DNA from 3 places in the Brevibacillus sp. NPDC058079 genome. Region 1 is predicted to be linked to each of the others. Evidence: riboswitches for the same ligand, from Rfam matches in the RefSeq annotation. Region 1 holds a riboswitch; each other region holds the start of a gene.
What was found. A riboswitch is a leader RNA that binds a small molecule or an ion and turns the genes downstream of it on or off. The one in region 1 is predicted to bind cobalamin.

Region 1 (4,161 bases):
TTCATTTTCCTCTCGTCCACGCACTGCGATTCTCACATCATGTGCCGTCAAACCGGGATACATCGCACAGTTGCGGATCAGAACGCCTTTTTTGCCGAGCCGTGCCTGCAATTGTTCAGCTGGCAATCCTTCTGGCGATCGCAGCAACAAAAAGTTTGCCTCCCCAGGCCATACCTGCCAGCCCAACTCACTACGGATACAATCAGTCAAATACGCACGTTCTGCTTTTATGAGCCTGCGCGTCTGTTTCTCGTATGCCTGCTCCTGCAAGCACAGTTCTCCAGCTAAAAGGGCTAGTGCATTCACGCTCCAGCTCACTTGCTTCTGGCGCATCTTCGCAATGACATCTGGATGCGCAATCGCATAACCCAGGCGCAATCCCGGGATCGCGTACATTTTCGTCATCGAACGCATCAAAATCACACGGGTAAAGCGCTCCAGCTGCGTCGCCAATGTATACTGCCGCTCTTCCTCCACAAAATCGAGAAAAGCCTCATCCACGATGAGCCACGTATTGGTCTCTTTCGTCCATTCCGCCATTTGGCGCAGCTCATCCGGTTGATACAGGATTCCGGTTGGATTGTTTGGCGACCCGACAAATACGAGATCAGACTGCGTAAAAAGAGTGTGCAGCTCTTCAGGATCGGGCTTGTACCCGTTCGCTTCCTTCCCGAAACAGCCAATGACGCGAGCACCATACTGCTCGGAAAGTTGCGCGTATTCCGAAAAGCAAGGATACACTACACCAACCGTTTGCGGCGAAAGGCCGAGGATGGCCAATGCCATTGCCTCCGCTGCACCATTGGCAGGCAGCAACCATTCTTCCGGCACTTGCAGCCGTTTTGCCAATGCATGACGAAACACACGATGTCCAGGGTCTGGGTAATGCGCTACAGCAGCTAGCGAAGCCAGCAGCATCTCACGAACGCTTGCTGGCATCCCCAGCGGATTAATATTGGCACTGTAATCCAGAAACTGCCCTGGCTCTCGACCAAAGCGCTGCGCTGCGGTCAGCAAGTCTCCACCATGACCGTATGTTTCTATTACACCTGCGCTTGTCAAAACTCTACCCCCAGCACAGCTGGAATCCCTTCATCGTAGTAATGCTTGATTGGCTTCATCTCTGTCACCAAATCTGCGATGTCCAAAATCTCCTGCTTTGCTGCCCGTCCCGTAATCACGAGGTGGATATGACTTGGCCTGTTTTGAATCGCTTCCAAGACATCGGACAATGGCAACACATCGTCAATCGGGAAGCGGTCAATCGCCAATGCATTATTCAGCTCATCCAGAATGACGACATCGTACGCTCCGGAAGAGAGCTTTTCGCTCGCAAACGCCCAAGCTTCTTTCAAAGCCTGACGATGCTCCTCCGGTGTCTTCGTCCATGTGAAGCCAACACCCATTTGCACAATTTCTATGCCCAATTTATCGAAAATAATCTTTTCTCCGTATGTACGCTCCGGCGACTTGATGAATTGAACCATCAGCACCTTTTTTCCGCGCCCTGTCGCCCGCACAGCCAATCCGACTGCTGCCGTCGTTTTTCCTTTGCCGTCTCCCGTGTAAACGAGGGTCAAGCCCCGCTTCTTATCGTTTTTCTCCATCGTAACCACCTCAAAAAGTGATGTATTTTACTCCGTTGTTTCCTCCAAATACTTTCCGAAGCCAACAAAAAAAGCGCTCTGTTTCCCCAGTACGTAAGGAAAAACAAAGCGCGGATAGCCGAAAGCAACAATCCTCACCTCTTCCTTTGACCCGAAGGAAATCAGTGTAAACATAAAAACAGGCAGGTCTCCTGGCTCGAGGATCATCGCTCTTCTTCTCCTTCCCGCTCCCGGATGGGCAGTGGATGGCATGGTGCCTTGAAGAACAGCTACTCTCTTACAGTGGCGGGACCGCGTTGGCTTTTCACCAAACTTCCCTTTTAACCTTGCTCCTGCGAATCGGTTTCGCAAAAACAAGGACCTGTTTCTCTTCCATATGTAAATGTCATTCGTTTCGTTGACAAGCACTTGCTTTAATAATAGCAAAAGCTACCGAGGATTCAAGCAAAAGCTGCCGATTCCTCGCAGGTGTCTATTGGCAGAAAATTTAAGATAATCACCATTTACTTACCTGAAAATTTTCGTTACCCTATTGGCAAACAATCGAAAGTGGTGTGCAGTCATGCTATTTCCTCCGATTCCAAAAATACCAGACATGGTCTTGCCCAGCCCACTGCCGATCAAGGAATGCGACGAACCGATGATCCCCCTCTCTTCCCTCTGTGAACAAATCACAGTCTATCCAGCCTACTACCACGAGGGCTATGCCGGAACACAGCCAGAAGCCTTTTTGCGAGAAGGGGCAGCACGCAAGCTCGCCATGGCAGCCGCGCAACTGCCTATTGGCTACAAGCTCGTCGTGTTGGACGGCTGGCGCTCGTTCGAGGTACAGGCATCCTTGTATGAACGTTTCCGTGAAGCCTTGCTTTCACAAGGCTGGCAGGAAGGACCCGCGCTCACCGATGAATTGAGCAAATTCGTCGCTTATCCAACAACAGACCTCTCCAAGCCGTCCCCTCACCTATCCGGTGGCGCAGTCGATCTGACTATCGCAGGACCTGATGGCTGGCTGGAGATGGGGACAGCCTTCGATAATTTCAGTGTAAGGGCTGCAACTCGCCATTATGAAGAACTCGTACATCCTACACAAAAGGACATCGAGATTCGAGACAATCGCCGACTGCTGTATCATTTGATGACGACTGTCGGATTCGTCAACTATCCGAAAGAATGGTGGCATTTCGAGTATGGGACGCGCACCTGGGGACAAAAAACGCAGCAGGAGCCGATCTATGGCGGGGTTTTGTCGATGTAACCACAAATACTCAAGTATTCAGCCGAAAAAGGCATGAGCCCGGTCGATACCGTACTCATGCCCAGATGGCCGCCCACTCTTCAAACTCAACAAATTCCTGTAGCTCTTAGGTCACTGGTATTTCAGAAGATGCTGCTGAAACCAAAAGGCTTTTGTTGTATTCAGGCGACAATACAATATTTGTATAAGTTCCGCGCCCTGACACATAGTGATAGGAATGCTCGACGCCTGCTGGGATAAAAATAGCTGCTGGACTCTCAACAGTCTTCTCTTCTTCACCCAGTTGAACATGACACACCAGACTAGTGCCATCAGGTGCATCTCCCCAAAAGAGGAAGGCACTGTCACAATGATGCGCATGTCTGTCTACATGTTTTTCAGAAACACCGGACAAATCGCATAATCTAAAGATCCTTTGGATCACATAGAATGAGGCTCGCTCATCAACACGCGAATCCATCATAACCCAGCGTATCCCTGGACCGTCACGATGATACTGTAGCTCTGAAGCACCTTTGGGAAACGGCTTTCCTACCTGTAAGGAAACAGGCAGCTTTGGGCTTCCTAGTGGAGGACGCTTTTCTTCGAGAAGCCGTATTCTTCCAATCGTTTCGGGAGGAAATGGCTCATACGCTTTGGAATTTCTCTTTACGGCTTGGACATGGTAAGCCGATGTATGCGTAAAGGCATTTTGCCCAGTGATAGGGCGCAGTTCGTCCGGTCTATACCCTGTCGTCAGACGTATCGCTTGTACAAGCTCGGGAATTCTATCCAAAGAATAACGATGATCATTTCGCAGCTTTTGCAACGCGACAGTAAGCTGGATCAAGTCAGTAATGCCAGCTCTTTCACCGATTCCTAAAATTGTTGTATCAATGACAGAGGCGCCTGCATCAATAGCCGCCAGCGCATTCGCTTGAGCAAGACCGAAATCATTATGCAGATGCACTTCAATCTCGCATCCAAATTCCTCAATGGCACGAGTTACGATTTTTTTGCATGTATCAGGCTCCCATATCCCGACAGTATCTGCCAAACTAATGCGATCTGCGCCTGCCTGTAAAGCAACATGACCTAAGCTGGATATCCTTTCCCACTCTGTCCGTGAAGCGTCTTCAATCGTGAATCTAACCTGTAAGCCAAGCTTTTTTGCTTCGATAACAGCTTGTTGGACTTTCTCATGTATATAGCTTTCCTGATGATGACTGAATTTGGTTTGGATAGACACATCATTAATGGAAGCCCATATCCCCACCCAGTCTGCTTTGGCGCGCTTTGCTGCATGTACTTCTTCAACAG
Region 2 (4,161 bases), on a different contig from region 1:
TTTACGCAGCGAAAAAAGGTCTGAAGTCACTCTACTATACCCGTACGAAGCATTTGACTGTAGAAGAGTGCATTAGCTGCGCTATTTAGTGAACTCGATTTATAAATGGAAAAGCATCAAGCAAATAGAGAAGAGGAACGCCATATGAAAGCAGTCAATTGGAACAGGCCGGACGACGATTTTACAATGACGTTTTGGAATCAAAACATCATGCAGTTCTGGACGGATGATGAGATTCCGCTGTCAGATGACAAGATGTCCTGGATGGAGCTCAGTGCGACTGAACGCGACACATATAAAAAAGTATTGGGCGGTCTCACCTTGCTAGATACGGTTCAGGGTGGAGTAGGGATGCCGAAGATCATGGAGCATGTCGATGGACTACAAAGAAAAGCGGTTCTCGCCTTCATGGGCATGATGGAGCAAATCCATGCCAAATCGTACAGCAGTATTTTTACAACGCTGGCATCGATAGAAGAGATTGACGGTATTTTTTCGTGGGTAGAAAACAATCCACATCTGCAAAAGAAAGCGGCCCTCATCTCGAAACGCTATCAAGAAATTGAGAAACCGAAAGACTTATACATGGCGATGGTAGCGTCCGTCTTCCTGGAAAGCTATCTGTTTTATAGCGGCTTCTTCTATCCGCTCTATTTGGCGGGGCAAGGCAAGATGACAAGCAGCGGGGAAATTATCGATCTGATTGTTCGCGACGAGAGCATCCACGGACTCTATGTCGGCGTTCTCGCGCAAGAAGTCTATCAAGGTCTGAGTGTGGTCGAGCAGGCCGCAGCAAAAGAGGAACTGTATGCCCTTTTGCACGAGCTGCAAGAAAATGAAGAGGCCTATACGACTTCGTTGTATACGGAAATCGGATTGGCTGAAGATGTTCATGTGTACGTGCGCTATAATGCGAACAAGGCTTTGATGAATCTGGGGCTGGATCCGCTATTCCCGGAGGAAGAAGTGAACCCGATCGTACTGAACGGTATTCGAACGCAGACGAAGCAGCATGACTTCTTCTCGAAAAAAGGAAATGGTTATGTCCGCACGCTAAACGTAGAGCCGTTGACCGATGATGATTTTAAATTTTAGTATGACAAAAAATGGATTCTGTGTTACTGTATGAACAGTATGCTGCCCTGCTAGTTTACTGGGGCACTTCACAGAACCACGATAACTTCATAAGAGTGGGAACAGGTTCTTTGGTTATCAAGATCGACCAAGGATGAAAAGGGAAGTCGGTTAGAATCCGACACGGTCCCGCCACTGTATGAGGGGAGTCGGCACATTTATCAGCCACTGATCCAAACGGATTGGGAAGGCATGTGCAGATGATGATCCCAAAGTCAGGAGACCTGCCTGTTTCGACGACACTGCTTAACCTACGGGAGATAGGGAGGTGTTAGGATGCTGTGATCTCAGTGCTTATTTGGCATTTCTAACGTTCTTTTTGATCGTTGGAGATGCCTTTTTTATTGGGCGGATTCAAGTCAAGATCGAATAAAGAATGGAGAGGAAGCTCATGAAAAGCAGCAATTTGGGATATCCACGGATCGGGAAGAACCGGGAGTGGAAAAAGGCATTGGAAGCATTTTGGGCAGGCACTATCGATGAGAAAAGCCTGGTACAGCAAATGGAGCAAATCCGTCACCAAAACCTGTTGCGTCAGCAGGAAAAAGGGGTCGAGCTGATCCCTGTGGGTGACTTTACGTACTACGATCACATGCTGGATATGGCTGTGATGTTTGGAATGGTCCCCAAGCGTTATGAATACAAGGGAGGCCCGGTTTCTTTAGCCACATACTTCGCCATGGCTCGCGGTTCGAAGGAAGCTGTCGCCAGCGAAATGACGAAATGGTTTAACACGAACTACCATTATATCGTCCCGGAGTTCGGTGAACGACAACCAGCCATAACCGAGAATAAGCCTCTCCAAGCATATTTGGAGGCCAAGGAAAAGTTTGGCATCATCGGAAAGCCTGTCATTGTAGGCCCGTATACGTTTGTCAAATTGTCCAAAGGATATGAGAAAAACGAATTTGAGATCGTCGTGGATCAACTCGTTCCGCTTTACATAGACGTTCTCCGCGAGTTGGATCTGCACGGCGTGGAATGGGTGCAAATCGATGAGCCTGCATTTGCACTGGATGTATCGGAGCTTGATCGCGCCATCATCAAACGTATCTATGCGCAAATCGGTCAAGCACTACCACATCTACAGTGCATGCTGCAAACCTATTTTGAAGCGGTGGATTGGTACGAGGAGCTGATTTCCTTACCAGTAAAAGGAATTGGTCTTGATTTTGTACACGGAGCGAAGCGCAATCTGACCAATCTGAAAAAACACGGGTTTCCAGCAGACAAGATTCTCGGAGCGGGAATCATCGACGGTCGAAACATATGGCGTGCGTCCATTGAGGAGAAGTGGGAGCTGATCAAAGAAATTTCCGAGATCGTACCACTCGAAAAGCTGTGGCTGCAGCCGTCCAGTAGTTTGTTGCATGTACCTGTAACGGTTGAAGCAGAGAGCGACTTGCCAGAGGAAGTCATGCCTGCATTGGCGTTTGCCGACGAAAAACTGGGGGAAGTACAGCTCTTAGTCCAAGGATTCCGATATGGTAAGTATGTCATTTCGAAAGAGATCGCCCAAAATGAAGCGGACTTGCTGAAGCTGGCATTATCTCCAGCGAGGAATCGTCGAGGAGTGCAGAATGCTTTACGTCAAATAGCTGCAGCAAAACTTGAAAGAAGTGTTCCTTATCTCGAACGTCGAGAGATTCAACAAAATACGTGGAAGTTGCCACTGTTGCCAACTACTACAATCGGAAGCTTCCCGCAGACGGCGGAGGTTCGCCAAGCCCGACAACAGTTTAAAAAAGGGAATTGGACAGTGGAACAATACGATGCTTTCATTCAGGCGCAAATCAAGGAATGGATTGAGATACAAGAAGAGCTCGGTCTAGATGTCCTCGTCCATGGTGAGTTCGAACGAACCGATATGGTTGAGTATTTTGGCGAAAAGCTCGATGGCTTTTTGTTCACGAAAAACGGCTGGGTTCAGTCATATGGCTCGCGCTGCGTCAAGCCACCTATTATTTACGGAGATGTGGAGTTTGTAGCACCGATGACGGTCAAAGAAAGTGTGTATGCAAAATCATTGACCGCCAAACCAATGAAGGGCATGTTAACTGGCCCAGCAACCATTCTGAATTGGTCGTTTGCTCGAGTCGATGTCTCCAGACAAGAAGTGTGCGAGCAAATCGCGTTGGCATTGCGAAAAGAAGTAGAAGCCTTGGAAGAAGCGGGAATTCTCATGATTCAAGTCGATGAACCAGCGCTGCGCGAAGGATTGCCGCTCAAAAACGAAGAGCAGGGAGCTTATCTCGAATGGGCTGTCAGAGCGTTTCGTCTAGCGACCTCTACCGTTGCGCCGAGCACACAGATTCATACACATATGTGCTATTGCGAATTCCAAGATTTCATGGATGTCATCAGCGAACTCGATGCCGATGTGATTTCGATTGAAACTTCACGCAGCCATGGAGAGCTCGTGTCTGTATTCGAAACAGGTACGTATGACAAAGGTATCGGGCTCGGCGTATACGATATCCATAGTCCCCGAATTCCAGCTGTCTCAGAAATGGAAGATATGGTAGCACGAGGTGTACAAGTACTTCCACCAGATCAATTTTGGATTAACCCGGATTGCGGGCTGAAGACAAGAGGGAGAGAAGAAACCGTTCAGTCATTACGAAACATGGTTGCGGCAACGAAGGCGATTCGGAGTCGTTTGACAGCCCAGTAGGGAAGGTGCACACGATGAGAGGAGTCACACCACAAATGATAACAGAAGCACGACCGATCCAACAATCGAGAACCTTTTTGACTGATCTTGTCTTTCCACCGGATACGAATCACCACCATACCATTTTCGGTGGGAAAGTCATGGCATATGTAGACAAGATCGCCTGCATCGCAGCCATGCGCCATTGCCGTAAACCTGTTGTCACTGCGTCCAGCGATTCCTTTGATTTTCTCGCGCCAATCAAGACTGGAGAAGCGATCAACCTGGAGGCTTATGTCACCTGGACTCATAAGACATCGATGGAAGTATTTGTGAGAGTGGAAGCGGAGAACTTGTTGACAGGGGAAAAGCGA
Region 3 (4,161 bases), on a different contig from region 1:
CTGACAAACAATTGCGCAACGAGAACCCCTGCATCTCGAAGCGTCGCGCGGAAACCGCGATGACCTCCCCGAGAACGTTGGGCAATCCAGAGCTGGTGAGAAATCGTTACCAACACAAAAATAAAGCGATACATGATCATTAATAAGTCAGTCACAAGGACAGGCATACGAAGTCGGCGAAGCACCTGCAAGATTTCAGCAAACGGCACGGTAAACAAAATGAAAGCAAAGCAAGATAAGCTCGCCATGGTACGCCAAAATAAAATCCAAACTTTACTAAATGATGACGTAGGCACATAGAGCACATACGAACCCAACTCCCATGCTGCCGCGACCTGGACGTGTACTTCTCCTGCTCTCGCCCCTTCTACCAATAGGGCAGGGAGCCCCGCCACGAAAAACGAGAGCGACACGATCATAAAGGCACAATAGATACGGACAGGAATACGGGCATACACCACTACCCATACCGTCATCCAAACAACGACGGCCATCTGCATCCATACATGTCCCACCAAGACGAGTAGTAACAATGCACTCGCCAGCAATAACTTATGAGCTGGCGGCAGACGTTTTAGCCTGCTTTGATAAGAAAGTGAATCAAGCTGCAGACCGTTCATTTTTTCCGCTTATCCAACCGACCTTTGTACAAGCCTACAGCGTAGCCAACCACTCCCGCTCCCAACGCCGCCTGCACCGCAAACAATAGACTCTCCGTCTCTCCCCCTGGTGGTTCTATCAGCGGTTGAAACCACGGTTCGTAATTCGGAGCAATTTCCTTAATCGCTTCCTCCGCTACGCCGTCTGCGCCGCCAAATTCCGAATCCTGCACCAGCAACAGCGGGACAATCGCCAATACGATTACCCCCAAGAGTAAAAGCCAGTTCCATCCTTTTTTCACAGCGATTCCTCCCGTTTGAGCAAACGAAGCTGTGTAAGCTCTTTTGCGTTGTAAGATAACAACCAGTTCCAAACAAGGACAGTCAACAGACCTTCACTGATTGCGAGCGGTACTTGCGTGAATGCAAAAATTCCTGCAAATTTGGCAAACGAGGCCAACACTCCGCCAGATTCAGCTGGAAATGCGAGTGCCAGTTGAATCGAAGTCACCAAATAGGTAGTGAGGTCAGCCAAAGCAGCCGCCGCAAAAACAGCCAGACGTTGGCTTCCGTTGACCTTCATGATCATCCGATAGATTCCGTATGCCACCAGTGGTCCTACTACAGCCATGGATACAGCATTTGCCCCTAGCGTAGTCAAACCTCCATGTGCCAAAAGCAAAGCTTGAAACAAGAGCACCATGCTCCCTAACACAGACATCGCAAAAGGCCCAAACATAATGGCGCCAAGCCCCGTTCCAGTCGGATGAGAGCTGCTGCCTGTAACCGAAGGTATTTTCAGTGCAGATAAAACAAACGCAAACGCTCCAGCAACGCCAATAAGGAGCTTCATTTCAGGATGTTCTTTTACAATCTTGTTAATCGAGCGAATTCCAAGCATAAAAAATGGCAAGAAGACAGCCCACCAAAATAGGGCCCAGGACAATGGCAAATACCCTTCCATGATGTGCATCGCATGTCCTGTCTCTGGTTCATTGAGCAAAAAATACAGGACAAAGCCCGCGATCATCAGACAAGTCGATACGAGACGAGATCGATTCATGTTCATTCCTCCTTCACTGACTTTCGTTCTTTCCTACAAATAAAAAAATCCCATCCATCAATGGACGAGATGTGCACACAAAACAACAGACTAACTATACAGCCTCATTGCCTCGTATTCACCGCTCCTTTCCGCGAAGGTTCTGTGGTGTGGCTACTAGGTAGGTCTCCTGGCTTCCAGATCCATGCGCTCTTTGTCCTTCCCCATACGAAAATGAGTGGTTTCCTTCTCAAAGAGAGCTCCTTGGTTACAGTGGCGGGACCGCTCGGGACTTTCACCCGATTCCCTGTTACCCTTTATGCGTCACATAAAGGCACCTAACGCCGACAATATGCAATTGACAGACAATTCATGTTTGTCCCACATCATTATACCGGATCACTACATAAATCGGAAGAATATAAGCAAAAACGCATAAGCCGATGCCCCACTACAAACGGAGCCATCGACCTATGCGTGCTTGTTCTATCTATTCTTTTGCGTCTACGCCAATTACTTCACTAATATGTTTAAAACCATCGCGCTGCATGAGCTTGAGCAGTTTTTTGTTAATTTGCTTGGCAATACCTGGGCCTTGATAAATCATCCCCGTATACACCTGAACGAGACTGGCTCCTGCTCGGATTTTCGCGTAGGCGTCTTCGCCGTTATAAATGCCTCCGACACCAATGATTGGTACCTTGTCTCCTACTTCTTGATAAATCTCCTTCACCCAAGCAGTGGAAAGCTCCGTAAGAGGTCTTCCGCTCAAGCCACCAGCTTCCTCGGCAAATCGATGTCCGGAAACCGCCTCGCGTGACAGTGTCGTATTGGTAGCGATAATTCCGGAAATGCCTTCTTCAACAGCAGCGTGAACAACATCGCGCATGTGCTCATCCGACATGTCTGGTGCTACTTTCAGCAATATCGGTTTTTTCTTGATGGCACGCGCTTCCATTTCGGTCGCCTTTTCCCTTACTGCACGCACCAAATGACGCAAGCTCTCTGTTTCCTGCAAGTCACGCAGATTCGGGGTATTCGGAGAGCTGATGTTAATGACGAAATAGTGACCGTATGCATAGAGCATGTCCATACATTTGCTATAGTCGATGGCCGCCTCTTCATTCGGCGTTACTTTGTTTTTCCCAATGTTAATCCCAATCGGAACATCTGAGTATGCGTAACCGACCAAATGCTGGGAAGCCAAATACGCACCGTGATTGTTGAAGCCCATCCGGTTAATGACAGCTTGATGTTCCGGCAATCGGAACAAACGCGGCTTCGGATTGCCTGGCTGCCCCTGCGGCGTCAACGTCCCGATTTCCACAAACCCAAAACCAAGAGCACCCAACGCATGATAGACTTCTGCATTTTTATCAAAACCGGCTGCAAGTCCGACTGGATTCGGAAACGTCATTCCCCACAGCTTATTCTCCAACCGCTGGTCTTTTACCTGATAGATCATCTTCAGGATGCTTTTGCCTGGAGCAGAATCCTCCACTAGCCTTAAGGCACCAATTGTCTTTTCATGAATCTCTTCCGCATCTTGCTGGAATAGATATTTTCTTATGAGCTGATACATCGGCTGCACTCCTTACTCCGTTTCTACCTTTTTACCTCATAGTAGAATACCATACTTTTTCGGGAGGATGTAACCTTTATACCTGATACATATTTCCAAGCAAGCAGGCAAATCCTAACAACACCACCACGCACAGGGGGATAAGTCTTTCATGAAAGTGGACGGAAAAATCGGGATTGGTCAAGCCATTATGGTGATGATGCTGACGATCGGCATTACGAACCACGTAACCGTCATCCCCCTCGTACTTAGTAAAGCAGGCAGAGATGCTTGGTTGAGCGTGTTGCTTTCAGGTATCCCCTTTTCCTTCTGGGCGTATCTGCTGTTTGTAATTAATCGAAGTTTGGTTCAACAGTCTTTGTATGAGTGGATTTCACAACGATCAGGAAAAATCGTCAGCAATTTCTTGCTCGTTCCAATCATGATTTGCCTGTACCTAATGGCGCTAACGAATCTGATCGATACGCAAACTTGGACAACCGTAAACTACTTGCCTCGAACACCCGAGTGGGTGACCGCTTTAGCCTTGATGGGGCTATGTGTACTCGCTTCTATTGGAGGTATGACCTCCGTTGGAATCACAGCAGGCATCTTGCTCCCCATAGTCGTGTTGCTCGGATTTTTCGTTGCTTTTGGCAATATTCCCAAAAAGGATTATAGTCTTTTGCTCCCGCTTTTCCAGAACGGTTTTCGTCCGCTGTTACATGGGATGCTTTACGTTGGCGGCGGTTTCACCGAGATGTTTCTGCTCCTGTTGCTCCAGCATCACGTACGAAAGCCGTTTCGACTCATACACTTTTTTGTCATGCTCGGTATCACGTTGCTGTTGACACTCAGCCCACTGACAGGGGCAATTGCAGAATTTGGACCTGTGGAGTCCGCTCGTCAACGTTTTCCTGCATTTGAACAATGGCGGCTACTCACGATCGGAAAAGACA

Region 2: it holds a riboswitch for cobalamin, as region 1 does, so the genes downstream of both, metE (5-methyltetrahydropteroyltriglutamate--homocysteine S-methyltransferase) here and cobO (cob(I)yrinic acid a,c-diamide adenosyltransferase) in region 1, are expected to answer to the same signal.
Region 3: it holds a riboswitch for cobalamin, as region 1 does, so the genes downstream of both, ACFVS2_RS14835 (energy-coupling factor ABC transporter permease) here and cobO (cob(I)yrinic acid a,c-diamide adenosyltransferase) in region 1, are expected to answer to the same signal.

The regions. Positions count from the first base shown of each region.
Region 1 is NZ_JBHVSO010000008.1:179,335-183,495, forward strand. Features, by position in the region: gene cobD (threonine-phosphate decarboxylase CobD) at 1-1,062, opposite strand, end outside; gene cobO (cob(I)yrinic acid a,c-diamide adenosyltransferase) at 1,059-1,607, opposite strand; gene ACFVS2_RS23070 (hypothetical protein) at 1,635-1,814, opposite strand; cobalamin riboswitch at 1,772-1,987, opposite strand; gene ACFVS2_RS23075 (M15 family metallopeptidase) at 2,170-2,862, shown strand; gene ACFVS2_RS23080 (LeuA family protein) at 2,969-4,161, opposite strand, start outside.
Region 2 is NZ_JBHVSO010000001.1:1,191,158-1,195,318, reverse strand. Features, by position in the region: gene nrdE (class 1b ribonucleoside-diphosphate reductase subunit alpha) at 1-89, shown strand, start outside; gene nrdF (class 1b ribonucleoside-diphosphate reductase subunit beta) at 145-1,095, shown strand; cobalamin riboswitch at 1,182-1,380, shown strand; gene metE (5-methyltetrahydropteroyltriglutamate--homocysteine S-methyltransferase) at 1,526-3,808, shown strand; gene ACFVS2_RS05405 (acyl-CoA thioesterase) at 3,844-4,161, shown strand, end outside.
Region 3 is NZ_JBHVSO010000004.1:332,669-336,829, forward strand. Features, by position in the region: gene cbiQ (cobalt ECF transporter T component CbiQ) at 1-620, opposite strand, end outside; gene ACFVS2_RS14830 (energy-coupling factor ABC transporter substrate-binding protein) at 617-901, opposite strand; gene ACFVS2_RS14835 (energy-coupling factor ABC transporter permease) at 898-1,662, opposite strand; cobalamin riboswitch at 1,805-1,998, opposite strand; gene ACFVS2_RS14840 (quinone-dependent dihydroorotate dehydrogenase) at 2,132-3,223, opposite strand; gene ACFVS2_RS14845 (GerAB/ArcD/ProY family transporter) at 3,375-4,161, shown strand, end outside.